Regions from separate parts of the Stenotrophomonas sp. YJH_SMC_29 genome, predicted to be linked through region 1. Evidence: riboswitches for the same ligand, from Rfam matches in the RefSeq annotation. Region 1 holds a riboswitch; the other holds the start of a gene.
The links. A riboswitch is a leader RNA that binds a small molecule or an ion and turns the genes downstream of it on or off. The one in region 1 is predicted to bind thiamine pyrophosphate.
Positions count from the first base shown of each region.

Region 2: another riboswitch for thiamine pyrophosphate. It lies ahead of AC5P9I_RS11485 (TonB-dependent siderophore receptor); the one in region 1 lies ahead of thiC (phosphomethylpyrimidine synthase ThiC).

Region 1 covers NZ_JCAFUK010000002.1:748-15,433, forward strand. Annotated here, with positions in the region: gene AC5P9I_RS03180 (BCCT family transporter) at 1-1,371, opposite strand, end outside; TPP riboswitch at 1,638-1,741, shown strand; gene thiC (phosphomethylpyrimidine synthase ThiC) at 1,824-3,668, shown strand; gene AC5P9I_RS03190 (ion channel) at 3,761-4,432, shown strand; gene AC5P9I_RS03195 (winged helix-turn-helix domain-containing protein) at 4,691-7,009, shown strand; gene AC5P9I_RS03200 (helix-turn-helix transcriptional regulator) at 7,125-8,024, shown strand; gene AC5P9I_RS03205 (TonB-dependent receptor) at 8,074-10,920, shown strand; gene AC5P9I_RS03210 (hypothetical protein) at 11,091-11,300, shown strand; gene AC5P9I_RS03215 (HDOD domain-containing protein) at 11,359-12,480, opposite strand; gene ppa (inorganic diphosphatase) at 12,633-13,169, opposite strand; gene AC5P9I_RS03225 (hypothetical protein) at 13,355-13,828, shown strand; gene AC5P9I_RS03230 (RNA polymerase sigma factor) at 13,900-14,400, shown strand; gene AC5P9I_RS03235 (FecR family protein) at 14,500-14,686, shown strand, end outside.
Region 2 covers NZ_JCAFUK010000009.1:35,062-49,747, reverse strand. Annotated here, with positions in the region: gene AC5P9I_RS11515 (electron transfer flavoprotein-ubiquinone oxidoreductase) at 1-648, shown strand, start outside; gene AC5P9I_RS11510 (c-type cytochrome) at 714-1,112, shown strand; gene AC5P9I_RS11505 (ATP-binding protein) at 1,106-4,705, opposite strand; gene AC5P9I_RS11500 (response regulator) at 4,781-5,419, shown strand; gene AC5P9I_RS11495 (glycine zipper 2TM domain-containing protein) at 5,886-6,293, shown strand; gene AC5P9I_RS11490 (phosphotransferase enzyme family protein) at 6,419-7,543, shown strand; TPP riboswitch at 7,642-7,737, shown strand; gene AC5P9I_RS11485 (TonB-dependent siderophore receptor) at 7,808-9,997, shown strand; gene pnuC (nicotinamide riboside transporter PnuC) at 10,006-10,575, shown strand; gene AC5P9I_RS11475 (hypothetical protein) at 10,635-11,051, opposite strand; gene AC5P9I_RS11470 (Dyp-type peroxidase) at 11,233-12,207, opposite strand; gene AC5P9I_RS11465 (hypothetical protein) at 12,299-12,661, opposite strand; gene AC5P9I_RS11460 (VOC family protein) at 12,721-13,089, opposite strand; gene AC5P9I_RS11455 (helix-turn-helix transcriptional regulator) at 13,158-13,925, opposite strand; gene AC5P9I_RS11450 (OmpO family porin) at 14,047-14,622, opposite strand.

The DNA of each region.
Region 1 (14,686 bases):
CTGCAGCGCATCCAGTCCACCGGCCAGCAGCAGTGCACCGGCAATCAGCGCCACGCCCACACCCCAGGCCAGCTTGCGCTTGGACGGTGGGTCACCGGCTTCATCGGTGGACATGCTGGCCAGCACCAGTACCGCCGAGTCGGCCGACGTCACGAAGAAGATCATCAACAGCACCAGCGCGATGCACGACAGCAGCAACGGCAGCGGCATGCTGTCGAACATCGTGAACAGCACCGTCTCGTAGCCATTGCCCAGTGCCTGCACAAGGTCGGCCTGGCCGAAGATCTGCATCCAGATTGCGGTGCCGCCGAACACCGAGAACCAGAAGAAGCCCAGCAGCGTCGGGGCCAGCACCACGCCGATCACGAACTCGCGCACGCTGCGCCCGCGCGAAATGCGCGCGATGAACGAACCGACGAACGGTGCCCAGGAAATCCACCAGGCCCAGTAGAAGATCGTCCAGTCGGCCACCCAGGTGCTGGATGAGAACGGCGACATGCGCAGGCTCATCGTCACCAGCTGGTTGAGGTAGGAGCCGAGCGTGGTGGTGAACGTGTTGAAGATCGCGCCGGTCGGGCCCAGCACCAGCACCAGCAGCAACAGCACGGCCGCCAGGGCCAGGTTGAAGTTGGACAGCCATTTGACGCCGCGGTCGACACCGCTGAGCGTGGAGGCCATGTACAGCACGAAGGCCACTGCGATGATCACCAGCTGCAGCGTGGGGCCGGCGTGCAGGCCGAATACGCGCTGCATGCCCGCGGCGATCTGGATGGTGCCGAAACCCAGCGTGGTGGCAACACCGATCGCGGTGGCGACGACAGCGGCGATGTTGACCACGCGGCCGATCCAGCCGCGGTGGTGGCGGCCGATGATCGGCTGCAGCATGTCACTGACCAGGCCCCGACCATTGCGGTTGAACTGGAACCAGGCCATTGCCAGGCCGATCAACGCGTAGATCGCCCAGGGGTGCAGGCCCCAATGGAAGAACGCGTAGCGCATCGACGCACGCGCAGCGTCCATGCTCTCCGGCGCCAGTCCCTCCGGTGGCTTGCTGAAGTGCGAAATGGGCTCGGCGGCGCCCCAGAACACCAGGCCGATGCCCATGCCGGCGGCGAACAGCATCGACATCCAGCTGGCCCGGGAGAACTCCGGCTCGGCGTCTTCGCCGCCGATGCGCAGATTGCCGAAGCGGCCAAAGGCCAGGTACATCAGGAACACCAGGGCCAGGAACACCACCAGCAGGTAGAGCCAGCCGATGCCACGGATGAGTTCGCCGAGGATGCTCTGCACCACGGCGTTGAAGGGGCCGGGGGCGATGCCGGCGAGCAGCACCAGCAGCAGGACCAGTGCGATGGAAACGCGAAACACCATGAAGGAGCTTCTCCGATCAAGGGGATTGAGGGGAGCGAGCAGAGCTTGCAGCGAGGGGCCGGCGGCGTGCAGCACGGACCGGGCAGGGGCCGCAGGGGCGGCGAGGGAAGCATCGGTCGCAGCGACACGATGGGCGTGCACGTTACTGAACGCAACGTCATGGTTCTGTTAACGAGTAGCGATCAGGGGCAGATCCGCTTCCCGCAGGAAAACGGAGCTGACCCCGCAGGCAACGCCGGAGGCGGGCGGTCTATGCTCTAATGCACGCCAAGAAGCGGGGGTACCGCGGCCACAGTTGGCCACGGTTGAGACAGTCCCTTGGAACCTGATCCGGCTCATACCGGCGTAGGGAAGCTTTGCAGTGCCGCCGTGCCCGGACGCCGCCCAAGGACCGTCCGCGCGCGTTCGCAGTGCGCCGCCGCTTCGTCCCTGACCTTCCTGGACGATGCCCGATGAACGCACAGCTCTCCGCCCTGCAGCAACAGGCCCAGCAACTCTCCGAATCCGTGACCCGGCCCATTCCCGGCTCGCGCAAGATCCACGTGCCCGGTTCGCGCCCGGATCTGCAGGTGCCGATGCGCGAGATCGCGTTGACCCGCACCCCGACGCTGTTCGGTGGCGAAGAGAATGCGCCGGTCACGGTCTATGACACGTCCGGCCCGTACACCGATCCGGACGTGCGCATCGACCTGTCTTCGGGCCTGACGGCGCTGCGCCGGAGCTGGGTGGAGGAACGCGGCGATACCGAGCAGCTCGATGGCCTGAGCTCGTCGTTCGGTCGCGATCGCGAGCATGACCCCAGGCTCGATGCCGTGCGCTTCCCCGCGCGCAGCCTGCCGCGCCGTGCCCGCGCAGGCGCCAATGTCACCCAGATGCACTACGCGCGCCGCGGCATCATCACGCCGGAAATGGAATTCGTCGCCATCCGCGAGAACCAGCGGCTGGACGCCATCCGCGATGCGGGCCTGCTGCAGCAGCATCCAGGCGAGGCGTTCGGCGCGTCGATCCAGAAGATCATCACCCCCGAGTTCGTACGTGACGAGATCGCGCGCGGCCGTGCGGTGCTGCCCAACAACATCAATCATCCGGAAAGCGAGCCGATGATCATCGGTCGCAATTTCCTGACCAAGATCAATGCCAACATCGGCAACAGTGCGGTTTCCTCGGGCATTGCCGAGGAAGTGGAGAAGCTGGTGTGGGCGATCCGCTGGGGCGGTGACACGGTGATGGACCTGTCCACCGGCAAGCACATCCACGAGACCCGCGAATGGATCATCCGCAATTCGCCGGTGGCGATCGGTACCGTGCCGATCTACCAGGCGCTGGAAAAGGTCGACGGCCGCGCCGAAGCGCTTACCTGGGAGATTTTCCGCGACACGCTGATCGAGCAGGCGGAACAGGGCGTGGACTACTTCACCATCCATGCCGGCGTGCTGCTGCGCTACGTGCCGCTCACCGCCAAGCGGGTGACCGGCATCGTCAGCCGCGGTGGTTCGATCATGGCCAAGTGGTGCCTGGCACACCACAAGGAGAACTTCCTCTACACGCACTTCGAAGACATCTGCGAGATCATGAAGGCCTACGACGTGACCTTCTCGCTGGGCGACGGCCTGCGCCCGGGCTGCATCGCCGACGCCAACGATGCCGCGCAGTTCGGTGAGCTGGAAACGCTGGGCGAGCTGACGAAGATCGCCTGGAAGCACGACGTGCAGACCATGATCGAAGGCCCCGGCCACGTGCCGATGCAGCTGATCAAGGAGAACATGGACAAGCAGCTGCGCGAGTGCGGCGAAGCGCCGTTCTATACGCTGGGGCCGTTGACCACCGATATCGCGCCGGGCTACGACCACATCACCAGCGCGATCGGTGCGGCGATGATTGGTTGGTTCGGCACGGCGATGCTCTGCTACGTGACGCCGAAGGAGCACCTCGGCCTGCCCAATCGCCAGGACGTGCGTGACGGCATCATGGCCTACCGCATCGCCGCGCATGCGGCCGACCTGGCCAAGGGCCATCCGGGCGCGCAGGTGCGCGACAACGCGCTGAGCAAGGCGCGCTTCGAGTTCCGCTGGGAAGACCAGTTCCACCTGGGCCTGGATCCGGAGAAGGCCAAGGAGTTCCATGACGAGACGCTGCCGAAGGATGCTCACAAGCTGGCGCACTTCTGCTCGATGTGCGGCCCGCACTTCTGTTCGATGAAGATCACCCAGGATGTGCGCGACTACGCCGAGGCGGGCATGAAGGAGAAGTCGGAGGAGTTCCGTGCCGCCGGCGCCGAGGTATACCACCAGGGCTGATGCGGAAACGGGGTGCCGGCCAGCGGCCGGCACTACCGCTCATCACGCCGCGCCCGGCTATTCTCCGCCCATCACCCAGGGGAATGCACGCCATGCCCGTTGCGATCACCACCCATTGGCTGGCCATTGCCCGCCGTCATCCCTCGGCCTGGTTGCTGGGCGCGCAGTTGCTGGCGGTGCTGCTGTACCCCGCGCTGGATGACACCGCCGCCGGCCGCGCGGCACTGGGCATGTTCGGCATGGCGGTTCTCGGCCTGGCGCTGTGGGTGGTCCAGCGCAGCCCGCTGGGTACCTGGCTGGCACTGTTGCTGGCCATTCCGTCGGTGGTGTTTTCGCTGGCCGGTGCGCTGCTCGACCGCACCACGCTGCTGACCACCGCGCAGTTGCTGGAAAGCCTGCTGTACTTCTATACGGCCGGCGCACTGATCGCCTACATGCTCCAGGACCACAAGGTCACCCGTGACGAGCTGTTCGCCGCCGGCGCGACCTTTACGCTGCTGGCGTGGGCGTTCGCCTTCGCATTCGCGGTGTGCCAGCAGTGGTATCCAGGCAGTTTCCACGGCTCCAGCGGTGGCGCGCAGCGCACTTGGATGGAGCTGCTTTATCTGAGCTTCAGCTTGCTCTCCGGCGTGGGTCTGAGTGACGTCGTGCCACTGCATCCGCAGGCACGTGCACTGGTCATGCTGGAGCAGTTTTCCGGCGTGATGTACGTCGCTTTGGTGGTTTCGCGACTGGTCGGACTGACCATGTTGCGGCGTGCATGAAAATGAACGCCAGATAAAAATTTCGCGCCCAAAAGGGCGCGAATGGTGTCGCGAATTATGTGAATGCGTCGGCGAGAGAGAGCCTGATGTCGACCACGCGATAGGCGAGGTAACCGGCATAGGCTAGTATTCGCGCGCTCGATTGTTTTTGCGGTATGCGCCGATGCTTTGTGCGGAGTCTGGCTTTTCGCTGTTCCCAGGATGGGGCGGTATCGAAGGCAAACGCTGCCCGGGACTGTCTCTACTGTGTAGCAGAAAATGAACAGCAGCGAAATCCAGCCACCTGTATCCGACCGGATACGGATAGGAGAGTGCACCGTCACTCTGTCCTCGCGTGAGGTCGAGGTCGTCGGTGCGCGTCGTGCGCGCCGGCTGACGCCGAAAGCGCTGGGTGTGCTGCGCGTGCTGCTGCGGCAGCCGGGGCGCGTGGTGACCCGCGATGAACTGTTCGCGGAAGTGTGGCCGGACACGCTGCCGACCAACGATGTGCTCACCCAGGCTGTCACCCAGTTGCGCAAGGCGTTCAGCAACGACGACGGCAACGGGCAGGCCTATATCGAAACCATCGCCAAGACCGGCTACCGGCTGCGGGTGCCGGTGCAGGTGCTGGACGATGCCGGGCCTGCGGCCGCAGTCGCGGCTGAGGACGAAGACCTGGCCGTGCAGCCGGAGACTGCTGCTGCGTTGCCCGCGCATGCAGAGGGCGCGCGCCGTCGCTGGCGTCATGTCCGCCGTCGCGTGCTGCTGGCACTGGGCCTGGTGATGCTGGCGTTGCTGCTGGTGCTCACTGCGCTGTTGCTGCGTCGGGCGCCGGCCAGCAGTTCGGCGGTAGAGGCCGCCGTGGAAAACGGCACGCGGGTGATCGGCAGCCCGCAGCGTCCGTATCGGTTGATCACCGCGACCAGCGGCTTTGAAACCTATCCCACGCTGTCACCGGACGGTTCGCTGGTGGCCTACGAGGGCGCCAACGAAGATGGCAACGGCGGTGGCGCGATCAAGGTGCAGACCTCCGGCAACGCGCCGGCGCGCCAGTTGCTGGTTCCCCCGGCCGGTGCGGTCGATCGCTTCCCGAACTGGTCGCCGGATGGTCGTGAGATCGCCATTGCGCGGTTCTCCGCCGACGGTGGCTGCCAGGTGCTGATCGCCAGCGCCACCGGCGGCGCGCTGCGCCAGGCCACCCGCTGCGATGGCACTGAACTGCTCAGCTTCGACTGGACGCCTGATGGGCGTGGCCTGGTATTCGGCAGCATGGTCGGGCGCTATGCACACCGTGGCATCCGCGTGCTGGACCTGGCCAGTGGCCAGTGGCGGGCGCTGGCGTACAGCGTCGACGAGGATGACTTCGACTACGCGCCGCGCTATTCGCCCGACGGGCAATGGCTGGTGTTCGTGCGCAATCCGCAGCTCGGTGATCTGTGGCGGGTGCCCGCTGCGGGCGGCACGCCGGAGCAGTTGACCAACGAAGCGGCCGAGCTGCGTGGCTGGGCCTGGCTGGACGACGGCCGCACCATCGTGTTCGGCCGTCGCGTCGACAGCGAAGCCCGGCTCTATTACCTGGATGTGGAACGGCACACGCTGCGCGATGCCGGCCTGGATGATGCGCAATGGCCGGCCGTGTCACGACGCGGTGGCATGCTGGCCTTCGTTCACCGGCGCGCACAGTTCGGCGTGTTCAAGGTGCCCATGCAGGGCAACGGCGCGCCCGAGCGCCTGTTTGCCTCCAGCGGCCGCGATGGGCAGCCGATGGCAGCGCCCGATGGGCGCCAGCTGGTCTTTACCTCCGATCGCTCCGGCAGCTTCGCGCTGTGGTGGGCGGACATGCAGCGGCCCGATTCGCTGCGTCCCATCGAAGGCCTGCGGCCCGAAGCGCGGCAGGCACCGGACTGGTCGGCCGACAGCCGTCGGCTGCTGGTGGTCGGCCGCGATGCGCATGGGCGGACCGTGGTCTACGAGATCGCGCCACGCGATGAACGCCTGCAACCGCTGCCGGTGCCGGCCGAACAGCCGCTGCAGGCGCTGTATGGCGCGGCGCCGGAGCAGGTGTTCGTGGTCGAACGCGATGCCGACCAGCGCACCCGGTTGAGCCTGTATGACCGCAGCGCCCAGCCGTGGCGGCGGCTGGCCAGCATCGACGGGGTGTCGCAGGCGCGCTTCGACCGCAACAGCGGCCGCGTGTTGTTCACCCGCCTGGCGGCCGGGGGACTGTGGTCGGTGGACGCAGGATTGTCGCCGGCCAGCGTGCAGCAGATCAGCGATGACCGGCCCAGCCGCTGGCGATACCGGGCCTGGACGGTGGCCGGCAACAACGGCATCGGCTACCTCGGTACCTCGACCACGTGTGGCACCACCTTCGTGCGCATCCAGCCCGGCCACGAAGAGCCGGAACGCTGCCTGGACGCCGAACGGCTCAGTGCCGGCAACGGGCTCAGCGCCAGCGCGGATGGGCGTGACCTGTTCGTGGCGATGGCGGTCAGTGATGGCGCCGACATCGGCGTGATGCGGTTGCCCGAGCGCCCTCCCGCGCTGTTCCCGGCGTTCTCCAAGTTGTTGTTGTTCAAGGGAAATGGACCTTCGTAATTTCTTCGTCGCGATCTCGTGGCGATTTCGTGGCGATCTCGTCTGACTTTCCTGACGCGGTGCCGCCTCATTTGGCAAAACGGAGGCCTGTACTAGGCAAATCCGTGGTGCCCCCATGCGTCAACTCTCGCTGGCCGATCGCGGCCAATCCGTTTCCCTGGACCGGTCGATCGACGATGCCGCGCCGACCTGCCTCGGCGTGGCCCGCCTGGGCAGCCTGCAGACTGCCGGTTCGAGCTTCACCGTCTGGATGCAGGTACGTGGCAGTTCCTGGGTCGAGGCCAAGGAAGGGCGCTTCCGCCTGCGCCAGGGCGAGTGGATCGCGTTCGAGAAGGAATCGCGGCCGCTGGTGCAGGCCGGCCGCAACGGGCTGTGCGTCGGCCTGAACCTGAACGTCGAAGCGCTTCGCGTGTTGACCGAAATGGCCGACTGCGGCCTGTATGCCGGTCGCGGCCGCATGAACCGCAGTGATGCCCGCGTCGCGCTGCGCCTGTGGCGCGACGCGCTGGCCAGCGGCCAGCCGGCCCAGGCCCTGCGTCCGCTGCTGCTGCACCTGGCGGGCCTGCAGCGTGGCCTCGCCGACAACGTGCAGCGCTGTCCGGGCCGTTCGCGCAGCCGCAAGCGCCAGGTGTTCGGCCGCATGCAGCGCGCGCGCCTCTATCTGGAAGGCAACAGCCACCGGGTGGTGCGCATCGGCGAACTGGCGGAGCTGACCAACTTCTCCAGCTGGTATCTCTCCAAGACCTTCCAGAGCCTGTACGAGGAAAGCCCGCAGTCGCTTTCGGCACGGCTGCGCCTCGAACGCGCCGCTGATCTGCTGCGCGACACCGACATGATGGTGGGCGAGGTCGCCGCCGCCAGCGGTTTCGACAACTGCTGCAGCTTCGCGCGTGCGTTCCGTGCCCGCTACGGCCAGTCCGCGTCGCGCTTCAGGGAGAACGGTGGCTTGCTCCCGCCACAATCCGCAAAGTCTCCGGTTGGTTCGCGCAAATACAGCGCTGCAACGCAATCGTAACGTGCTGGGGTGTTTTAACACGCTGCTAACACGTACCTTGGAGAGATAGATGAACGTTCGTAATCCCGCAGTGCGGTTCGGCCTGCTGCCGGCCGGCATTGCGCTGGCGCTGGCGCCGGCCTTTGCTTCCGCCCAGGAAGCAAAGGGCACCACCGACCTGGACCGCATTTCGGTCACCGGCTCGCGCATCCGCGGCGCTTCGGTGGAGACCCAGCAGCCGATCCTGACGATGACCCGCGAATCCCTGGAAAAGCAGGGCTTCTCGAGCGTCGCCGACGTGCTGAACAACCTGACCTCGGCCGGCTCCCCGGCCATTTCGCGTTCGGAGTCGCTGGCTTCGGGCGAGAACGTGGGCGGCTACTACGTCGACATCCGCAATCTGGGCGCCCAGCGCACCCTGGTGCTGATGAACGGCAAGCGCCTGGGCGCAACCACCGCCGGTTACCAGGATCTGAGCCAGATCCCGATGTCGGCCGTTGAGCGCATCGAAATCCTGAAGGACGGCGCCTCGTCGATCTACGGTTCCGACGCCATCGCCGGCGTGGTCAACGTGATCACCCGCAAGAACTTCGACGGCGGCGAAGCCAACGTCTACGTCGGCCAGTACGGCAAGGGCGACGGCGACACCGAAACCTATTCGATGACCCTCGGTGCCCGCGGCGAGCGCGGCAGCCTGACCCTGTCGGCCGAGTACTCGAAGCAGGACCCGGTGTGGGCCAAGGACCGCTGGTACAGCCGTGACGGCTCGCTGGGTCCGAACTCGACCTCGGCCACCTGGAGCCCGATCAGCCAGAACGGCAGCTGGTGCAACCCGACCCAGGTCAACTGCGGCGACTCCAAGCAGGCTGTCTGGAAGACCCTGAACGCCGGCGGCAACCCGAAGAACCCGAATGACTACCACGTCATCACGGCAGACGAATTCGCCAACTCCAACGAGCAGATGACCCTGCTGACCGGTGTGAAGCGCAAGTCGGTCTACATCAACGGTACCTACGACTTCACCGATTCGATCAGCCTGAACACCGACGTGCTCTACAACGAGCGCCAGACGTTCCAGCAGATCGCCGGCTATCCGTTCCAGTCCAACTCCTTCGGCACCCCGCTGGAAGGTTCGAGCGCCTTCAACCCGGTCGGCCAGGACGTCAGCTTCCGTCGTCGCCTGTGGGAAGTGCCGCGTACCACTGACAGCCAGCTGAAGACCCTGCGCTTCGCTCCGACCCTGACCGGCTTCTTCGAGCTGGGCGGCAAGACCTTCGACTGGGATGTCGGCGCGCTGTGGAACCGCAACGAGTCGATCAAGAGCAACCGCGGCGACATGAGCCTGATCGCTGCAGGCCAGGCGCTGGGCCCGTCGTTCATCGACGCCGGCGGCATTGCCCGCTGCGGCACCTCGGCCAAGCCGATCCTGGGCGACTGCCGCCCGTGGAACCCGCTGCTGCCGTACGGTGTTGATGGCCAGGGTTCGCTGGCGAACCAGGAACTGCAGGACTTCCTGTTCCCGACCTTCACCACCCGCGGCGTCACCAAGACCACCAGCTTCACCGCCAACCTGTCGGGCGCCATCGTGACCCTGCCGGCCGGCGACCTGGGCTTCGCCCTGGGTGTCGAGCACCGCAAGGAAGAAGGCAACTACGTGCCGGACGCCTTCGCGCAGTCGGGCCAGTCCACCGGCCTGGGCCAGAAGCCGACCCGCGGCCAGTACGATCTGAACGAGGTCTACCTCGAGCTGAACGTGCCGCTGCTGGCCGACATGGCCTTCGCCAAGGAACTGACCCTGAACGTTGCCAGCCGTTACTCGGACTACAGCAACTTCGGCGGCACCACCAACAGCAAGTTCGGCCTGACCTGGCGTCCGCTGGATGAGCTGCTGGTCCGCGGCACCTACGCCGAGGGCTTCCGCGCTCCGACCATCAGCGACCTGTACGGTGGCCTGAGCTCGAGCTTCGAGTCGTACATCGATCCGTGCGGCGTGAAGGCCCCGGGCAGCGTTGCCGGCAATGCCGCATGCACCGCCGCCGGCGCTCCGGCCAACTACGTGCAGCTGGGCCAGGGCAACCTGCCGTGCTCGACCCTGCCGTGCCAGTCGGGTGACCAGTTCGTCTCGGGTGCCAACCCGAACCTGAAGCCGGAAACCTCCAAGAGCACCACCTTCGGCCTGGTGTGGAGCCCGCGTTGGGTGCAGGGCCTGGACGTCTCGCTGGATTGGTACAAGTACGAAATCAGCGACATGATCATCGCTGACAGCGTCGACCGCATCCTGCGTGACTGCTACGTGCTGGGCAACGCCGAGCGCTGCTCGAGCGTGACCCGTGCGGCTGACGGCCACGTCAGTGCGATCACCTACGGCACCGCCAACCTCGGCAAGATGAAGACCGAAGGTTACGACCTGGGCATCAAGTACCGCCTGCCGGAACTGGCCATCGGTCAGTTCAGCATCGACTGGCAGACCAGCTACACCGCCAAGTACGACGAGCAGGGCCAGAACAGCGCGGGTGACAACATCATGATCGGCCGCGTCGGCGAGCCGGGCCTGTTCCGCGTGCGTTCGAACCTGGGAGTCAACTGGCAGTACGGCGATTTCGGTGTGAACTACACCGCGCGCTACTACTCCGGCATGAAGGAAAGCTGCATCTCGCTGGCTGATGGCTGGTGCGATGCGCCGAACCACATGGCCAACGGCGAGACCGATCCGCTGCGTCACACCGGTTCCAACACCTTCCACGACCTGCAGGTCAGCTGGAAGGCACCGTGGGATGCGACGATCGCCCTGGGCGCGAACAACGTGTTCGACCACAAGGGTCCGCTGCAGTACTCGGCTCCGAACTCGGCGTTCGCCTACTACGGCGGCTTCGACGTGGGTCGCTTCCTGTACATGAAGTACACCCAGCGCTTCTGATCCATCGAAGTGCGGTAGCAACAGAAGGAGGGCGGACCGAACGGTCCGCCCTCTTTTTTTGTAGGGTTTTTCCGGAAACTGTTGGAAGGTGAGCGCAGTCACGGTCCCGTCGTGTCGTAATCAACACAGTCAGGAGGTCCAATACCGGACGCTTGCATGTGGAGAGGGATATGAAGCACACGTTGCTGCGCCAGGCATCAGCGGCTGTACTGATCTATGCGACGCTGGTGGGCGCGGTGTTCGCGCAGGGCCTCGGGGTCTGCGGTGGCGGCCTTTACTGCGAAGAGTTCCGCCAGCAATGCCTGGCCAGTGGCAAGTCACCGGTCATCTGCGAGTCGCAGTACCGTCGTTGCGTGCAGGACGCCTGCGGTACTCGCTGACGCAGCAAGGGCGCACCGCGTGGGTGCGCCCCTTGTCATTGGGCCATCGGCAACGCGCTCAGGCGTCGCTGGGTGCCAGCCCCATCAGCGCATTGGCGTGCTCGCGCCACTGCGGCAGCTTGTTGAGCACGCCTGCACGCTGCAGGTAGTCCTCGTCCACCGGGTCGCCATTGACCAGCGCCAGCGCCACATGCACCGCCCCGGTCACCCAGAAGCTGCGGGTGTTGGCACGCTGCGGCTGCAGGTGGAAGGCCACCGCTTCGATGATCGGCATCGGCAGGCCCCACAGGCCCAGCAGGTAGGCACCGGCCTCGGCATGGCCGGGGCGGGTATCGCCGGCCAGCGAAGGTTCGCTGCGTTCGTTGCGTACGCCCGGCAGCAGCAGGCCGATGTCGGCCAGCAGTGCGGCGGTCGCACCCAGTTCGGCACTGGACTCGGGCAGCAGGCGCGCGGCCAGCCGCGAGGCAAGCAGTGCCCGCTGCTGCAGCGAATTGCGCTCGGCAGGCGACAGCGTCGGTGCCGAGAAGACTTCGCTGGCCAGCACCAGGTCGCGCAGCGTCGCCAGGCCCAGCCGGGTCACCGCGGTCCGCAGGTCGGCGATGGTGCGGCCCTGGCTGAAGAACGCCGAGTTCGACAGCTGCAGCACCTTGGCTGCGATCGCAGGATCGGCGGCCACCAGCTTGGCCACGTCGGCGCTGTCGGTGTCGTCGTCATGCTCGAGCGCCTGGGTCAGGCTCAGGTACAGGTGTGGCGGCGAAGGCAGTTTCTCGATGCGGCCGATGGCATCGCGCAGGCGCGGGCTGTCCAGCACTTCGCGCAGCTCTTCCAGGCTGGTCAGCGCTTCCAGCAGCACTTCCGGCGCCAGCGGCAGCGGCAGGAAGCGATGGGCGACACCGATCAGGCGCGCCGGTGGTGGCCGGTTGCCGTGCTGGGCGTCAACCAGCGCGATGCGGATGGTTTCCGGGCGCAAGGTGCGGATCTGGCCCAGCAACGTGGTGGCATTGAGATCGGGCAACTGCGGGCAGACGATCACCGCATCGACGCCCTGCGTGGCCACCGCGTTCATCGCGGCCTGGCCATCGGTGGCGGTCAACGGCTGCCAGTCTTCCCCAAGATCGGCAATGAATTCGGTCAGCTCGGCCGGCAGGCTGGCTGCATCCCCAACAAGCAGAATACGCACGACACATTCCCCTGGCTGTCTCGACGATGGATGTCGATGACGTGTGAAGTGACGCAATTTACCTAATACGGCACCAAGAGTGATGTGCCGTCGTCATGAAACGTGACCCGCATCGCTCCGGCGGACTGCCGCCGGAGCGATCCGGTTCAGGCTCAGGCCTTGCTGTCGAGATGGCGCTGGTGCGCCTCGATCAGGATCTGCTTGGCCTCGGCGGCGCCGCCCCAACCGTCGAGCTTGACCCACTTGCCCTTTTCCAGGTCCTTGTAGTGCTCGAAGAAGTGGCCGATGCGCTCCAGCCAGTGGCTGGACACCTGGGCGATGTCTTCGACGTGGGCGTAGCCGCTGAAGATCTTCGAGACCGGCACGGCCAGGATCTTCTCGTCGCTGCCTGCCTCATCGCTCATCTTCAGCACGCCGACCGGGCGGCAGCGCACGACCGAGCCCGGCACCAGCGGCAGCGGCAGCACCACCAGCACGTCGGCCGGATCGCCGTCGCCACACAGGGTGCTCGGCACGTAGCCGTAGTTGCACGGGTAGCGCATCGGGGTGGACAGGATGCGGTCGACGAAGATCGCGCCGGTTTCCTTGTCCACTTCGTACTTCACCGGCTCCGAGTCCTTCGGAATCTCGATGATGACGTTGATTTCTTCCGGCGGGTTCTTGCCGGGCGAGACGAGTTCCAGACCCATGGTGTGCTCCAGGTGGGGGATGTAGACGGATAGCTGGCCATTTTATGCCTTTGCCGGGCGCTGTGCAGCGGGGAAGGTGCTGACGGCGGTGCGCGGCAGGTGCCCACCTCGCGGGCCGGGGTTGGCTGATGGGGCCTGCCGGTGCGGCAGGGCAGGCTGTACGCACCTTCCCGAGGAGTCTTCATATGAGAATGTCCGCACTGCCGCTCTGCCTGTCCTGCGCGCTGCTTGTTGCGCCCGCGGCCCAGGCCGACCCCTACGTGGATCTGATCGACTATCCGCAGCAGGAAGCCAACTGGGACCGCTTCTTTGCATTGGAGGGCAGGCTGCAGCAGGGTTTCGACAGCATCTGCGGGGACACCTTCTGCGAAGGGGAATACAGCGATATTCACCCCCTGCGACTGCGCTGCTCGGTGGATGCCGCGCGGGGAACGGTCCGTGAGTGCCTGTGGGCATTTGCCGCCAGCGATCTGACGGTGTCCGCGAACGATGGCGCGATCGAGGCCCGGCAACCGACCTGGTTGTGCCGCCTGCCGCTGGTGGCGGGTACCCCGGTGGAGTCCTTCCATGCCGCGCTGGCCGCGCGTGATCCCTTGCATGACCCGCTGCCGGGCAGCTCGCAGAGCGTCTATGACGCGCTGACCGAGTGCATCCATTGATGTAAACGTGACTTATTCGCATTTGACGAGTAGCATGCGCGGCGCTCCCGTCTGTCGTCCTGGCCTCGCGCATGTCTTCCAATGCTGCCTCCCTCACCGAACTGCTGATCCGCGAGCGACCCGCGCTGTTGCGTCGTGTGCAACGGATACTGGGGGGCGACAACGGCGCGGAAGACGTGATCCAGGCGGTGTGGTTCAAGGCGCGTGGGGTCGATGACAGCCAGGCCATCGACAACCCGCGCGCCTATCTGTATCGGTTGGCCGCCAACCTGGCCACCGACCACGGCCGCGAGTCGACCCGGCGCAACCGCCTGCTGGCCGATCATTACCTGTGGGGGCCGGACGAGGTGATCTCGACCGAAGAACAGGCCATGGCACAGGATGAACTGCAGCGCGTGCTCGACGCGGCCGGCCATCTGCCCGAGCCGACCCGCACCATCTTCCGGCTCAACCGCCTGCAGGGCCAGACCCAGGCGGAGATCGCACGCCGCCTCGGGGTATCGGTGACCACCGTCGAAAACCATGTACGCGGCGCGCTGCAACGCCTGGCCTGGGCGCGCAGTGGCCGATGATCACGCCGGCTTGGGGTTGGCGCGCGCACAGACGTCTTGATCATTGACCGTGGATGCGGTCCAGTTCCCCCGCGCTTGAATGCGCCTGTCAGCCAGCCGATGCGCCCGCCGAACATGCCGCCTGCCGCCGATGACAATGCCCTGGCCGAACAGGCCCGGGGCTGGATCGCGTGGCTGGCCTCGGGCGACATCAGCGATGTGCGCATGCAGGCGTTTGAACGCTGGCTGCAGCAGCCGGGACACCGCCGGGTCTTCGAATACGAGCGTGCGCTGTGGCGCAGTGTCG
Region 2 (14,686 bases), on a different contig from region 1:
AAGGGCAGCCACGCCGCGATCAAGACCGGCATGCTGTGCGCCGACGCCGCGTTCGACGCGCTGGCCGCCAACCGCCAGCACGATGAGCTGAGCGCCTATCCGAAGGCCTTCGAAGCCAGCTGGCTGTTCACCGAACTGCAGCAGGCCAAGAACTTCAAGCAGTGGTTCAAGAAGGGCCAGACCGTGGCCACGCTGATGACCGGCGTGGAGCAGTGGCTGCTGCCGAAGCTGGGCGTGCGCAACCCGCCGTGGACGCTGCACCGCACCCAGCCGGACCATGCCTGCCTGGAGCCGGCGGCCCAGCACACCCGCATTACCTATCCGAAGCCGGACGGGGTGCTGACCTTCGACCGTCTCAGCTCGGTGTTCCTGAGCAGCACCAACCACGACGAGAACCAGCCCAGCCACCTGACCCTGAAGGACCCGAGCATTCCGGTGAAGGTGAACCTGGCCGAGTACGCCGGCCCGGAAGCGCGCTACTGCCCGGCCGGCGTGTACGAGTTCGTTGGCGAAGCCGACAACGCACGCCTGCAGATCAACGCGCAGAACTGCGTGCACTGCAAGACCTGCGACATCAAGGACCCGACCCAGAACATCGTTTGGGTGACCCCGCAGGGCGGCGGCGGCCCGAACTACTCGGGCATGTGATCGCCCCGGGCTGCGGCTGCGTGTCGCAGCCCGGCCACTGCAGCGCACCGCTATCCTGCCCGGCCATGCGTGTCTCCCTGCTCACCGCCCTTGCCTGGGCCCTGCTTGCCACGGCCTGCCAGCGCCCGCCTGCGCCACCGGCCACGCCGGAACAGGCCCGGCAGCAGGCCATGCAGCGCGCGTTCGAACTGTGCGCAGGCTGCCACACCGTGCAGCCCGGCGGCATCCACCGCTTCGGGCCGAACCTGCACGGCGTGATCGGCCGCCGCGCCGGCAGCCTGCCCGACTACGGCTATTCCGAGGGCATGCGCCGCGCCGACATCACCTGGACCGCGCAGACCCTGGATGCCTTCCTGCAGTCGCCCACCCACGTGGTGCCCGGCACCCGCATGTACAACGCCTTCCCCAGCCCCGAACGCCGCGCGCTGGTGATCGCCTACCTGCAACAGCAGTCGGCTCAGTGAGCCAGTCGCTGCAGCTGATGCTGCAGCCGGGCCACGAACGCCGTGACGGCGGCGAACAACGGTGCCGGGTCGGCCCCGCCCGCATCCTGCAGGCGCTCGACCAGCGCGTTGGCCTGCCCGGCCAGTGCCGTCGCTCCGATCGCCCCGAGGCCGCCGGCCTGGCGATGCAGGTGCCGCGCCGCGGTCTCGCGGTCACCGGCCTGCACGGCGCGCAGCACGGCCGCGAGGTCGCCCTCACTGGCCTGCAGCAGGCTGTCGCGCAGCTGTTCGGCCACCGCACGCGAACCGTAGCGCTGCTGCAGGGTGGCCAGGTCAGGCAGCGCATCACCGTCGTCGGCGGCATCCTCCTGTACGGCCGCGTCGAACGACTGGCCCTGCGCCTGCGGCAGCCAGCGCAGCAGCGCGGTGCGCAGCGTGGCCAGCGACAGCGGCTTGGCCAGCACCTCGTCCATGCCTGCCTCGCGGCAGCGGCGCGCATCGTCGTCCAGCACGCTGGCGGTCAATGCCAGCACCGTCAGTCGCGGCTGCCCGGTGCGACCCTCGCGTTCGCGCAGCAGGCGGGTGAACCCAAACCCGTCGAGTACCGGCATGCGGCAGTCGGTAATGACCAGGTCGAAGGACTCCGATGACAAGCGGTCCAGCGCCTGCTGGCCGTCGCCCAGCAGCACATAGGGCACGCCCAGTTGCTGCAGCCGCCACGCCATCATCGCCTGGTTGGTGGGGTGATCCTCGATCACCAGCACCCGCGCCTGGCGCAATGCGGCGGGCAGCAGCGCGGTCTGGTCCTGCTCGGCCAGCAGCGCCGCCGCGTCCTCGCTGCCGGCCTCGACCAGCGAGACCCGCACTTCGGCGCGCGTGCCTTCGCCCAGCGTGCTGTGCAGGGTCAGTTCGCCCTGCATCATCTGCACCAGGCGCTGGCAGATGCTCAGGCCCAGGCCGGTGCCGCCGTGGTCACGCTGGATGTAGGCGCCGGCCTGGGTGAATGGCGCGAACAGGTGCTGCAGTTGTTCCGGTGCGATGCCCATGCCGGTGTCGGTCACGCTCAGGCACAGCGGCTGCACACCGTCCTCGCTGGTCGGCCCCAGCACCTCCAGCTGCAGGCGCACCTCGCCCTGGCTGGTGAACTTGATGGCATTGCTGAGCAGGTTGAACACGATCTGGCGCAGCCGTACGCCGTCCACTTCGTGGGCCGGCGCCAGATCGGGATCGATCTGCACGTGCAGCGCCAGGCCACGCGCGCTGGCCTGCGCGGACAGCAGGCGGCACACGCTTTCCAGCAGGGGCCGCAGCGGTTGCGGCACCGGCTCCAGGCGCAATGCACCTGCTTCCAGCCGCGAGTAATCGAGGATGTCGTCGAGGATCTGCCGCAGCATCTGCGCCGAATCCTCGATCACGCCGAGGATGCGCTGCTGCTCGCTGTCCAGCGGCGAGTGCGCCAGCACCTCCAGCATGCCCAGCACGCCACTCATTGGCGTGCGGATCTCGTGGCTCATCGTGGCCAGGAAACGCGATTTGGCTTCCGCAGCCTGCTCGGCCTCTGCCTTCGCCGCCGCCAGCGCATCGGCCTGCATCCGCGCTTCGGTCACATCCACCCAGTAGCCGCTCCAGATCACCGCGCCCTCTTCGGCGGCATAGGGGTGGGCCTGGCTGCGCACCCAGCGCGTGCCTTCCTCATCGCTGCGCAGGCGGAACTCCAGGACCAACGGTGCGAACTGGCGCGCGGCCTGCTCGATGGAATGCAGGATGTGCGCGCGGTCGTCCTGCTCGATGCGTTCCAGCAGCAGCTTTGCATCCTGCTCGGCCTGCTGCCGGGTGATACCGAACAACGCCGGCAGGTCGCCGGCAATGAACGGGAAACTGAGCGTGCCATCGGCATCGCGACGTGCCTGGTAGACCACCGCCGGCAGGTTGTCGGTCACCTCGGCCAGGCGCTGCTCCAGCTGGCGGCGTCCTGCCACCTCACGGCGCAGGCGCCAATGGCCGACGCCATGCACCAGCAGCGCGGTCAGCAGCACCAGCAGCACCGGCACGCCCCACCGCAGCACGTTGCTCCAGTCGACACCGTTGCGGTACTCCACCCCCAGCCAGGCGTTGCGCAGGGCCTCGCGCTTGCGTGGGGTCATCTGCAGCAGCAGGCGATCGAAGGTGGTGGCCAGCGCCCCGTGGCGGCGATCCACGGCCAGCACCAGCTGGTCGTTGAAGCCGGCCGGTGCCGCCACCTGCAGCCGCCCCGGGAAACGGCTGCGCAGCAGGTGATCCACCACGGCAAGGTTGCCGATGTACGCATCGGCTTCGCCATCGAGCAGGCGCTGCAGTGACTGTTCGGCGCTGCGTGCAGCGATGATCCGCGCCTGCGGTGCCTGCTGCAGCACGTAGCCGCGCACACGCTCCGGGTCGGACAGCAGCACGCGCTTGCCCTGCAGGTCGGCCAGGTCCAGCAGCGACTCGCCATCGCTCCTGACCACAATCACGTTCGGCACGCTGATGAAGGGCTGACTGAACACCCAGTCCGGGCCCAGGTAACGTGAATCGACAGGAATGCCCATCACCGCCTGCAGCTCACCGCGGCGGGCCTTCTCGCGTACCTCGTACCAGTCGTGGCTGTCCTCGACCTGCAGGTTGGCGCCAGCCTGCATCAGGCGCTGCAGGTATTCGCTGGCCAGGCCGCTGGGCCGGCCATCCTCGCCGGTGAACGACAGCGGCGCGGCATTCGGGGCGAAACCGATCTTCAGCGGCTGCTCCAGCACGCGCTTCTCGGCCTGGCTCAGCGCCAGCTGCGCCGATGCCGACCAGTGCGGCGGAGACAACCAGCGTTGTGCCAGGGCATCGCGCTGGGCCTGGCTGGTGGCCGCCAGCGCCAGGTCCAGGGCTTCGGCCAGGGGTTGCTTGCTGTTGGGAATGCCGAAGTGCAGCCGCTCAGGGGGCAGGTCGCTCGGCCGCAGCAGCGCCACGCCCTGCAGGCGCCGGCTGGCAATCAGCTCGGTGGCGACAAATGCATTGCCGATGTAGACGTCGGCCTTGTCGTCTATGACCATCTGCAACGCGCTCAACGTGTCGCTTGCGACAAGCTGGCGGGCACGCGGGAATCGGGCGCGCACCTGCGGACCGGTCAGGAAATCCTGCTCGATCACGACCCTCAGCCCATCCAGGTCCGGCATGTCGGAGGCACGCAGGTCATCGGGCCGGCCCACCAGGGCGAGCGGCGCCTCACTGTAGGCCGCGGTATAGACCATGCAGCGGGTGCGGTCGGCACTGAGACCGACATTCATCACCACGTCGATCTCGCCACGGCATGCCGCATCCAGCACGGATGTCCAGTCGGGATAGCGGCGCGCCTCGACCTTCATGCCGAGCTGGCGTGCAAGATGCGACAGGTAGTCCGGTCCCAGACCGACCTGCTGGCCGTCACGGAGGGACTCGAAGGGCGGCCAACCGCTGTCATACTGCCCGACAACGATGGTCGGATGCGCCACCAGGTATTCGCGCTGCAACGGGCTGAGCGGCAGCAGCCCAGGGACCGGCTGTGCCTGGGCCACGGGCAGGGCCAGCACCGCCAGCAGCAGGAGCAGCCCGCGAACAGCCCACCTACGCATCTGCGTCGATCTCCTAGAATCCTGCCAGGGACCGCGATGGTCGCGGTCCGGCGTGCCCGATGGCCATACTAGAGCATGAGCTTGCGCATCATCATCGCAGACGATCACCCGGTGGTCCGCATCGGTACCCGCGCCGTCATCGAGTCCAGCGGCGTGGGCCGCGTGGTCGGCGAGGCCGACAGCGCGCAGGCACTGATGACCCTGCTCGCCGACCAGCCCTGCGACCTGCTGGTCACCGACTACTCGATGCCGGGCAGTCCGCAGGCCGATGGCTTCGCCATGATCGGCATGATCCGGCGCCGCCACCCGGACCTGCCGGTGCTGATGCTCAGCGTTTCCAGCAACCTCGCGATCCTGCGCATGGTGCTCGACAGTGGTGTGCTCGGCCTGGTCGACAAGAGTTCGTCGATGGACGAGCTGCCGCAGGCGATCCAGGCGGTCTACCGCGGCCAGCCCTACATCAGCCGCAGCCTGCGCGAGCGGGTGGAGGCAGCCGGCAGCTGGCGCATGCGCGAGGGCGACGGCAAGCCGCTGTCCCCGCGCGAGGTGGAGGTGCTGCGCCTGCTCGGCACCGGCATGACAGTGAAGGAGATCTCGCTGCTGCTGCACAAGAGCGTCAGCACCATCAGCCGGCAGAAGGGCGATGCGATGCTCAAGCTGGGGTTGAAGGGCGATGCCGAATTGTTCGACTACCTGCGTGACGGGAAAATCTGAGACGCGATTCACATAATCGCCCCGACAACAATGCGAGGTCGAAGGAATCGACCGGCGCATGTCCGGCCGCCAGCCGCGTCGCCGTGGACGCGGGCCGCCAGCGGGCAGGGCCTGGCGCTCGGCAGCGGTGCGGTGCAGGGCGCGCCTGACGTGCTGCAGCCGCAGCAGGAGACCCCGCGGGAGCCGGCGCGGCAGGCCCAGAGGCGATGGGCGTCTGACATGCCAACGCCTTGGCAGAGAAGGGAGGGGCCACCTCCGCGTGGCCTTTTCCCTTTCTGCCAGCTGAGCGGCCGAGGCCGCTTTCAGCCTTGCTTCATGCCACCTGCCGCTAGATGAATGCGCAAGCCGCACGGTGGCCCAGGCAATGTTCCGGCAATGTTGGAACGCCAGCGTGGACATCACGGCAGCCGGGGCGCCCCGCGCCCTCCCTGCCCAGCGTGGCATGCACCTCACAGGAGAACGAATCATGCTCAGTACTTCCACACTCAGCTTCCGTGGTCTGGCGATGGCGCTGGCACTGGTGGCCGGTGTCGCCGTGGTCAGCGATGCCAGCGCGATGTCGAGGAAGGACAAGCGCACCCTGGTCGGCGCCGTGGTCGGTGGCGTGGCCGGCAACCTGCTCTCCAACGGTGATCCTGCAGCCACCGTCGGTGGTGCCGTGGCCGGCGGCGCGATCGGCAATCTGACCACCTCCGACCGCCGCGACCGTCGTTATTACGACAATCGCTACTATGACAACCGCTACGACCGCCGCTACGATCGTGGCTACTACCGCAGCGGTTACTACGACCGCGGCGACGACCGCCGCTGGCAGCGCGAGCGCTACTACGACAACCGCTACTACCACGACCGCGGCCGCCATCGCGGCTGGTAAGCCGCGCGGCATCCTCCACGCGGCTGCACGGACGGGCGGGTCGGTGACCCGCCCGTTTGCGTTGGCCGCGCTCATGGCGTTGAATGCGCAGCCTTGGATGTGACTTTCCCCTCTCGGGCTGCGGCATGACGTCTCCCTCCCACCGCGTGCAGGGCCTCAACAACGACGAGGTGGCTGCCGACTGGCCACCGATCAGCGCGGCGGACATCGCGTGGCTGCGCCAGCGCTACCCACAGCTGGACAGCGGCAGCCAGCCGCGCTGGCACAGCCCGCGGCCGCTGTCGGCTGCCGCCATCGTCAGCGGCGCGAACGGGGCGGTGTTCGTCAAGCGCCATCACCACAGCGTGCGCAGCGCGACGTGCCTGGAAGAAGAGCACCATTTCATCGCCCATCTCGCTGCGGCGGGCGTACCGGTGGTGCAGGTGCTGCCAGCGGCCGATGGCCGCACCGCCGTCGAGCACGGCGAGTGGACCTTTGAACTGCATGCCGTCGGCGCGGGCGATGACCTGTACCGCGACGCGGTGTCGTGGTCGCTGCTGACCGATGTCGCCCAGGCCCGCGAAGCCGGGCGCGCACTCGCACAGCTGCACCGTGCCGCCGCCAGCTACCATGCGCCCCAGCGCAGCACCCATGTGCTGGTCGCGCGCGATGATCTGATCCGCGCCGACGATCCGATCGCGGCGATCAAGGCAGGACTGCATGAGCGTCCCGGGCTGGCCCGCTATCTCGCGCGCATTCCCTGGGAGGCGCAGCTGCAGCGCGACGTACTGCCGTGGCACGCCGGGCTGGCCGAGCGCCTGCGCGCCGAGCCACGGCTCTGGGCGCATAACGACTGGCATGTCTCCAACCTGCTGTGGCGCGACGGGCAGGTCAGCACCGTGCTGGATTTCGGCCTGGCTTCGCCCACCAGCGCACTGTTCGACCTCGCCACCGCGATCGAGCGCAACGCGGTGGCGTGGCTGGAACTGGAACGCGGCAGCGAGGCCGTGCGCCTGGACATCGCGCTGGCGCTGCTCGAGGGCTATCGCCAGGTGCTGCCGCTGTCGGCGGCACGCGCGCACCTGCTGGCCGACCTGCTGCCCATGGTCCATTTCGACTTCGCACTGTCCGAAGTGGAGTACTTCGAGGGCATCACCGGCTCGACCGCGAATGCCGACGTGGCCTGGCAGCCTTTCATGCTGGGCCATCCGGCGTGGTTCCATACCGCCCCGGGGCAGGCACTGCTGCAGGCCCTGCACGCCGCCGCGTGACCCGATTGGGACACCGTTGGGGTCAGATCCCTTTCCTGCGGAAAGGGATCTGACCCCGGGTGGCGCTCGCAAATCCGTACCATTTGTAGTGAAATGGTCACCTGAAGCGGGGGTGCCTGGATCTGCCAGGCTGAGAGAGTCCCTTGGAACCTGATCCGGTTTGCACCGGCGTAGGGAGCTTTGAGCCGCAGCCACACCCCCATCATGGGCCGGTGCACCTGCGCGCCGTCGCTTCGTCTCCCTTGTTGTCCGAAGACGAATCGAATGAACCGCTGCCTTCGCCCCACCCTGCTCTCCCTCGCCCTCTGCGCCGCGCTGCCGCTGCATGCCAGCGAGGCCGAGTCCACCACCGATGCGGCTGCCGCTGGTGCCGAACGCTCGCCGACCGAACTGGCGGCGGTGCGCGTGCAGGCGGGCAAAGCGAAGGCCGATACCTCGCGCGTGAATGCCTTCGGCGGCGGTTCGTGGAAGGACACGCCGGCGTCGGTGAACGTGCTCGAGCGCGATTACCTCGACCGCCGCCAGGTACGTTCGCTGTCCGAGCTGGCCAGCAACGATGCCTCGCTGGGTGATGCCTACGCGCCGGTGGGCTACTACCAGAACATCGCCATCCGCGGCTTCGCACTGGACGCGGCCACCGGCTACCGCTTCAACGGGCTGTCCATCGCCGGCGAACAACGTCTGGCGCTGGAGAACGTGCAGTCGGTGGAGATCCTCAAGGGTGAAGCCGGGCTGGCGGCAGGCGTGATGGCGCCGGGCGGGATCATCAACTACATCGGCAAGCGCCCGACCGAGGTGCGCACCGCCACGCTCGGCACCGATTCGGAAGGATCGCGCTACGCCGCTGTCGACGTCGGTCACTGGATCACCCCGCGCTTCGGCCTGCGCCTGAATGCCGCGTGGGATTCCAGCAATTCCTATGTCGAGCACGCCGATGGCCGCCGCAACTTCTACGCGCTGGCCGCCGACTGGCTGATCGGCGAACGCGGCAAGCTGGAGGTGGATGCGAACTACCAGACCAGCGCGCAGCGTTCGGTGTCCGGCTACCAGCTGCTGGGCGCGCGCGACCTGCCGCGCGGTGTCGACCGCGAACACCTGCTGGGTTACCAGCCGTGGCAGCGCCCGGTGGACATCGCCAGCACCAACATCACCGCCCTGCACACCTACGATTTCAATGACGCCTGGCAGTCGCGCGTCTCGGTCGGCCACAGCCGCTCGGTGATCGATGACAACGTCGCCTTCGCCTACGGCTGCTACTACGCCACGCAGTGCGCCGATGGCAGCGTGCCGGGCAATTACTTCGCGCCGAACGGCGACTATGACGTCTACGACTACCGCAGCCCGGACGACACCCGCCGCAACCAGCAGGCCCGTGCCGAGCTGCGCGGGCGCTTCCAGACCGGCAGCGTCGGCCACCAGCTGACCGTCGGTGCCGACTACTTCCGCCGCACCGTGGACAGGCGCCCGAGCGTCAACGAGTACGTCGGCACCACCAACATCCACGATGCGCCGGTGCCGGTATTCGAGCCGTCGCCGAAGATGCCGGGCCCGTCCGCGCGACGCCTGGACAGCCGCCAGACCGCGTTCTTCGCGCTGGACCGGATCAGCTTCGGTGATGACTGGCAGTGGTTGGCCGGTGGTCGCTTCGTGCGCCTGGACGAGCGTGCCTACGACAAGCGTGGTACGCCGCAGCGGCACAGCCGCCTGTCGCGTTTCCTGCCGCAGACCGCGGTGGTGTGGAAGGCCACCGACCAGCTCAATGCCTATGCCAGCTACGTGCGCGGCATTTCTCTGGGCCAGGAAGCGCCGTTCTGGACCAGCAATGCCGACACCTTCCTGCCGTCGGTGCAGTCGCGGCAGCTGGAAGTGGGCGTGAAGTACGTGCCGGTCGAGGCGCTGACGCTGGGCGCGGCCGTGTTCCGCATCTCGCAGCCGTACCAGTACGCCAAGCCGGACGGCAGCGACGTCGGCTACACCTTCGTCGAGGAAGGCACGCAGACCCACACTGGCCTGGAGCTGACCGCCAACGGGCAGCTGACCGATGCACTGCAGATCGTGGCCAGCGCCAGCGTGCTGCAGGCGCGCGCGCGCGACACCGGCACGCCGGCCTATGAAGGCCATCAGCTGGTGAACGTGCCGAAGCTGCGCGCCAGCGTGCACCTGGCCTACGCGCTGCCGTTCGTGCAGGGCCTGGATGTCACCGGCGGCTGGCGCTATGCCGGTGCCAACGTGGCGCGTGCCGACGGCGGCGTGCGTGCACCGGACTACTCGGTGTTCGATGCGGGCCTGCGCTTCCAGCATCGCCTGCACGAACGCGCAGTGACCTGGAACCTATCGGTGGACAACGTGTTCAACCGCTTCTACTGGCGTGATACCGGCAGCAGCGGCGGTGACTACTACGTGTTCCCTGGCGCACCGCGACAGGCCCGCCTGTCGGTGACGTTCGCGTTGTGAGCAGCGTGATGCTCGAGTGGAGCGCCGCGCTGTGCAGCATCCTCGGCGTCTGGCTGATGGCCCGCCGCCGGTTGTCGGCGTGGCCGGTGGGCCTGCTGTCGGTGGCGCTGTATGGCCTGGTGTTCGCCGAGGCCAAGCTGTACTCGGACACGCTGCTGCAGGTCGCCTTTGGTGGCTTCCTGGTCTACGGCTGGCTGAACTGGCGGCAGCACGCGACCGACGAGGGCAGCATCCGCATCGTACCGCTGGCGCGCGGAACGCTGCTGCGCGACCTGGCCATCGGCCTGTGTGGTGGCGTGGCGCTGGGCGCGGCCATGCACACCTTCACCGATGCCGCGCTGCCCTGGCTGGATGCGATGCTGACCGCGCTGAGCCTGGTCGGCCAGTGGTGGCAGGCACGCCGCCACGTCGCCTGCTGGTGGGTGTGGATCGCGGTGGACGTGGTTTACGTCGGCGCGTACCTGTTCAAGTCGCTGCACGTGACCGCCGCGCTGTACGTGTTCTTCCTCGGCCTGGCCGTGTTCGGCCTGCGCGCATGGAGCGCGGCCGCGCGCGAGCCACAGGTGGCAACGCAATAGAGCCGCGCCATGCGTGGCTGTTGCGGGCAATCGGCACGCCATCCACGCATGGCGTGGATCTATGGGGTCAGGGCCAAACCCAGCCGCAGCGGCTGGCGCATGTCGGCCGGCGGTCCCGCCTGCAGCGGGCCGGCCTGCAGCGTCGCGCGCAGGTCGGCATCGACCTGGGCATCACCCAGGCTGTCGAATTCCAGTTTCGAAATGCGGCCGTCCGCGGCGATCCACAGGCTTACCGGCAGTGGCATCGGCGTGTCCGGGTGTGCCCGCAGCCATTCCAGTACACGCTGCGCCTGCGGATCGTGCTCCTGCTGCAGGCGCTGCTGCAGCTGGCCTCCCACGGAGGCGGCGTAGGCCATCCAGTGCGCAGGGGCTTCTTGCGCGGACACCGCCGAACTGCCCAGTGCCAGCGCGGCGAACAATGCTGCCAGCCGCTTCCAGCCGCGGCGTGCGCCGCTCCTGTTTCCGGTCATGGTCATCGCCCGCCTCCTGCACTCCCATCCAGCACGACATGGTCGGCGCGGTAGATGACAGGCAGATGGCGGCACAGTAGAGCCACGCCATGCGTGGCTGCTACGGGCAACGTGTGCGCCATCCACGCATGGCGTGGATCTACTGGAACAGAGCGGCCAGTAGCATGCGCAAGGACGAGAGGCGCGATCACTCGCCCAGGTCGGCCAGCACCTTGCGCGAGGGCGCGAAGAAGGTCACGCCGGTGGTGGCGGTGGAGAAGTCGAGGATGCGGTCGTGCAGTGGCGCGGGATTGCCGATGAACATGCGCTCGAGCATCTTCTCGATCACCCACAGGCGGCGGGTGTAGCCGATGAAGTAGGTGCCGTACTCGCCGCGGCCCGGGTTGGCGAACGGCATGTTGTCGCGCAGGATCTCGTGCTCGCCGTCGGCATCCTCGATGGTGCACAGCGTCTTGTGCGACTTCTGCGCATCGGCCGGCGCGTCGTCCAGCTCGATGTTGTCGTGCTTGGTGCGGCCGATGATCGCTTCCTGCGCCTCGGTCTTCTGGGCGCGCCAGGCGTCAAGGTTGTGCAGGTACTTCTGCACCACCACGTAGCTGCCGCCTGCGTGGTCCGGATCCTCGTCACCTACGATCGTGGCTTCCGGCAGCGACAGCCCTTCCGGGTTGGCGGTGCCGTCGACGAAATCGAGCAGGTCGCGGCCATCGAAATAGCGGAACCCGGCCACGTCATCGACCGCTTCAACGGCATCGCCGAAGGCCATCAGCAGATTGCGCTCGAACGCCACGATCAGGTCCATGGTGCGCGCCCGGATGTGGTACAGCAGGTCACCGGGCGTGGACACGGCGGTGTGGGTGGCGCCCTTGATCTCGCGGAACGGCTTCAGCTCGCGCGGCGGCGTGGAGCCCACCAGCGGCTGCCACACGCGGTGGCCGATGGCCACGTTGCAGGTGAAGGTACGCTCGATCTCGCGGATGGCGGTGTTTTTGATCAGGTCATCGGTGCTCGCCAGCACCTCGCGTGCCCTGGCGATCGACGCCTCGTCATCCTTCACCTTCAACACCAGGAACGCCGCCGAATGGGTCAGTGGCGCGGTGATCTGCTGCGGCTCGTTGTCGAGCGTGTGGTTGAGGGCGGTGATCGGTGCGGGCTGGGAGTTCACGGCGGTTCCTGCGGGCTTGAGGCGGGCGCATCGCGCGTGGCGATGTGCGGGCGATCATAGCGGAACCGCCAGACCGGGGACGGAGCGGTTCTCAGTTCGCGGTCGATGCCGCTTGTGCTTGAGAGAGCGCCATGACGCTGCAGACTACGTAGCGTTGTGGATCGGTCCAGGCGATGCGCAGATACGGGCCTTCGAGCAAGCCATGGTCGCAGAGCCAGCCAAATACCTCGACCGGACTCCATTCGCGACCGGCCGCAAACGCTACACCAAGATCACGCAGGGCAGCGAACAAACGAGCTTTGCTGATGTCGTCGCCCACTTCAGCACGCAAGGTGGGGGCCTGTCCCTGGAAGCCGAGGGCATGCAGCGCCGCAAGCACGCCAGCGTCCAGAACCGCTACCTGCACGGTGCTGCCGTCGGCCTGCTGCACATATGCGGAAATGGGGATCTGCATGCGGGAACTCTGCCTGGCTCGGTCCCAGTATGCCCGCTCCACGACGGGCATAGGCAGGATCAATCCACGTCACTCCAGACCGCCAGCTCGTAGCCGTCCAGATCGCGGAAGTGGAAGCGACGGCCGCCGGGGAAGGCGAACACGGCCTGCACCACCTCACCACCGGCGGCAACCACGCGCCGCTCTGCATCGGCCAGGTCCGCGCAGTAGAGGATCACCAGCGGTCCCCCATGGGCACGCACCTGCGCGTCGGCCACGAAGCCACCTTTCAGGCGGCCGTCGTCGAACTCGGTATAGGCCGCGCCGTAGTCTGTGAACTGCCAGCCGAACACCTCGCCATAGAAGCGCTTGCTGCGGGCGATGTCGGCGACGTTGAATTCAATGTTGTCGATGCGGCGTTCGGCATCGTGGGTAGCAGCATGGCTCATGGCATGGCTCCGTTGAGGGAGCCCCAGCGTCGCTCAGTGCAGCCGGCGGGTCTTGAACAAAACGGCCATCATTGCCCCCACTCCAGGCGCAGTTCGCTGGCGGTCATGCCAGCCAGTTCGCGAGCGTCACGGCTGAGATGGGCCTGGTCGGCATAGCCGGCATCGGCGGCCAGCATCGCCAGCGAGTGCTGCGGCAGCGCGCGGCTGTGGCGAAGAAAACGTTGCAGGCGCAGGATCCGCTCCAGCGTCTTGGCACCGTAGCCGAACTGCGACTGGCTGAAGCGGCGCAGGCTGCGCGGGCTCAGGCTCAAGTGCGCCGCCAGCGTATCCAGCGTGGCGTCACCCGCGGCGAGCGCCCGGAACAGGACATGTGCACGCTGCGCCGAAATATCGAGCGCGGACGCACCCATATGCTGCTGCAGGCAGTGCGCCATCCGCTGCAGGCGCAGTGCAGGCGCGGTGTCGCCGATGGAGGCCGCAGCCTTGTTCACCCACGTGCCCTTCAGATCAGCCAGTGGCACGGCCTGGCCTATGATCCCGGCCAATGGCAGGCCCAGCGCGGCCAATGCCTGGCCGGGACGGAAGCGTGCGCCCAGCACCTGTGCACCGGGTGCCAGCGCCGGGTGCGCGGCCACGCGGTCCGGGCCGACCACGAACAACGCACCGTCGCGCCAGAGGATATCCACGCAGCCATCGGGCAATACGATGATGTGCCCATCGGCATCGGCAGGAAGCTGGCTCTGCCAAAGCTGGCCGAAGTGGCCACGCAGCGAGCCAGGTGGCAGATGCTCCTGATAGGCCGTGCCGGTACCTGCGAGAGAGGGGGAATCGCCCATGCGACATTGTGGCGCCCCGGAGCCCATAAAAGTGAAGCCCGGCGCGAGGCCGGGCTTCGGTTGGCGTGTGGGAGAGAGAGAGTCACACGCCAGCACAACACGCACTAACGACAGGCGTTTGTTACCAGGTGAAGCGCGGGCCCACGAACCACTCGCGGTCGCCGGCCTTGGCCAGCTTCACTTCGCCACTCAGGCCCCAGTTCTGGTTGAACTTGGCGGTGGCGCCGACGCGGCCGTAGAACTCGCCGTCCGGGTTGATGCCGTGCTTCTTGGTGTAGTCCTCGTAGCCGGCCATCACGTAGCCTTCCACGTACGGGTTGAACGCGGTGCGCACGCCGACTTCGGTCGAGTAGCCGTTGAAGTCCAGGCCGTGCTTCATGTCGAACTTCTGGTACGCGACGCGGGCGACCAGGTCGGTGTTCGGTGCGATGCCGTAGTTGTAGCCGGCACCGATGCGCCACTGGTCGACGTCATTCTTGAACGTGTCGGTCTCCTGCGCGCTGTAGTCGCCGAAGATGTGGAAGTTCGGGTGCACCGCCACCGAACCCTTCACCTTCCAGCCATCGGCGTCGCCGCCCTTGGCATCGGTGTTCACGTAGCCGCCTTCAACGTAGTTGTACGACAGGCCATCGGTTGCCGATGCAGCGAACGGCAGAGCAGCCAGAAGACCCAGGGCGAGCAGCGAATTCTTGTTCATCGGGACACACCTTTCATTATTTTGGTTTCGTCGGCCGCCTCCCGGGAGGGGGAGAGAGAAGAGG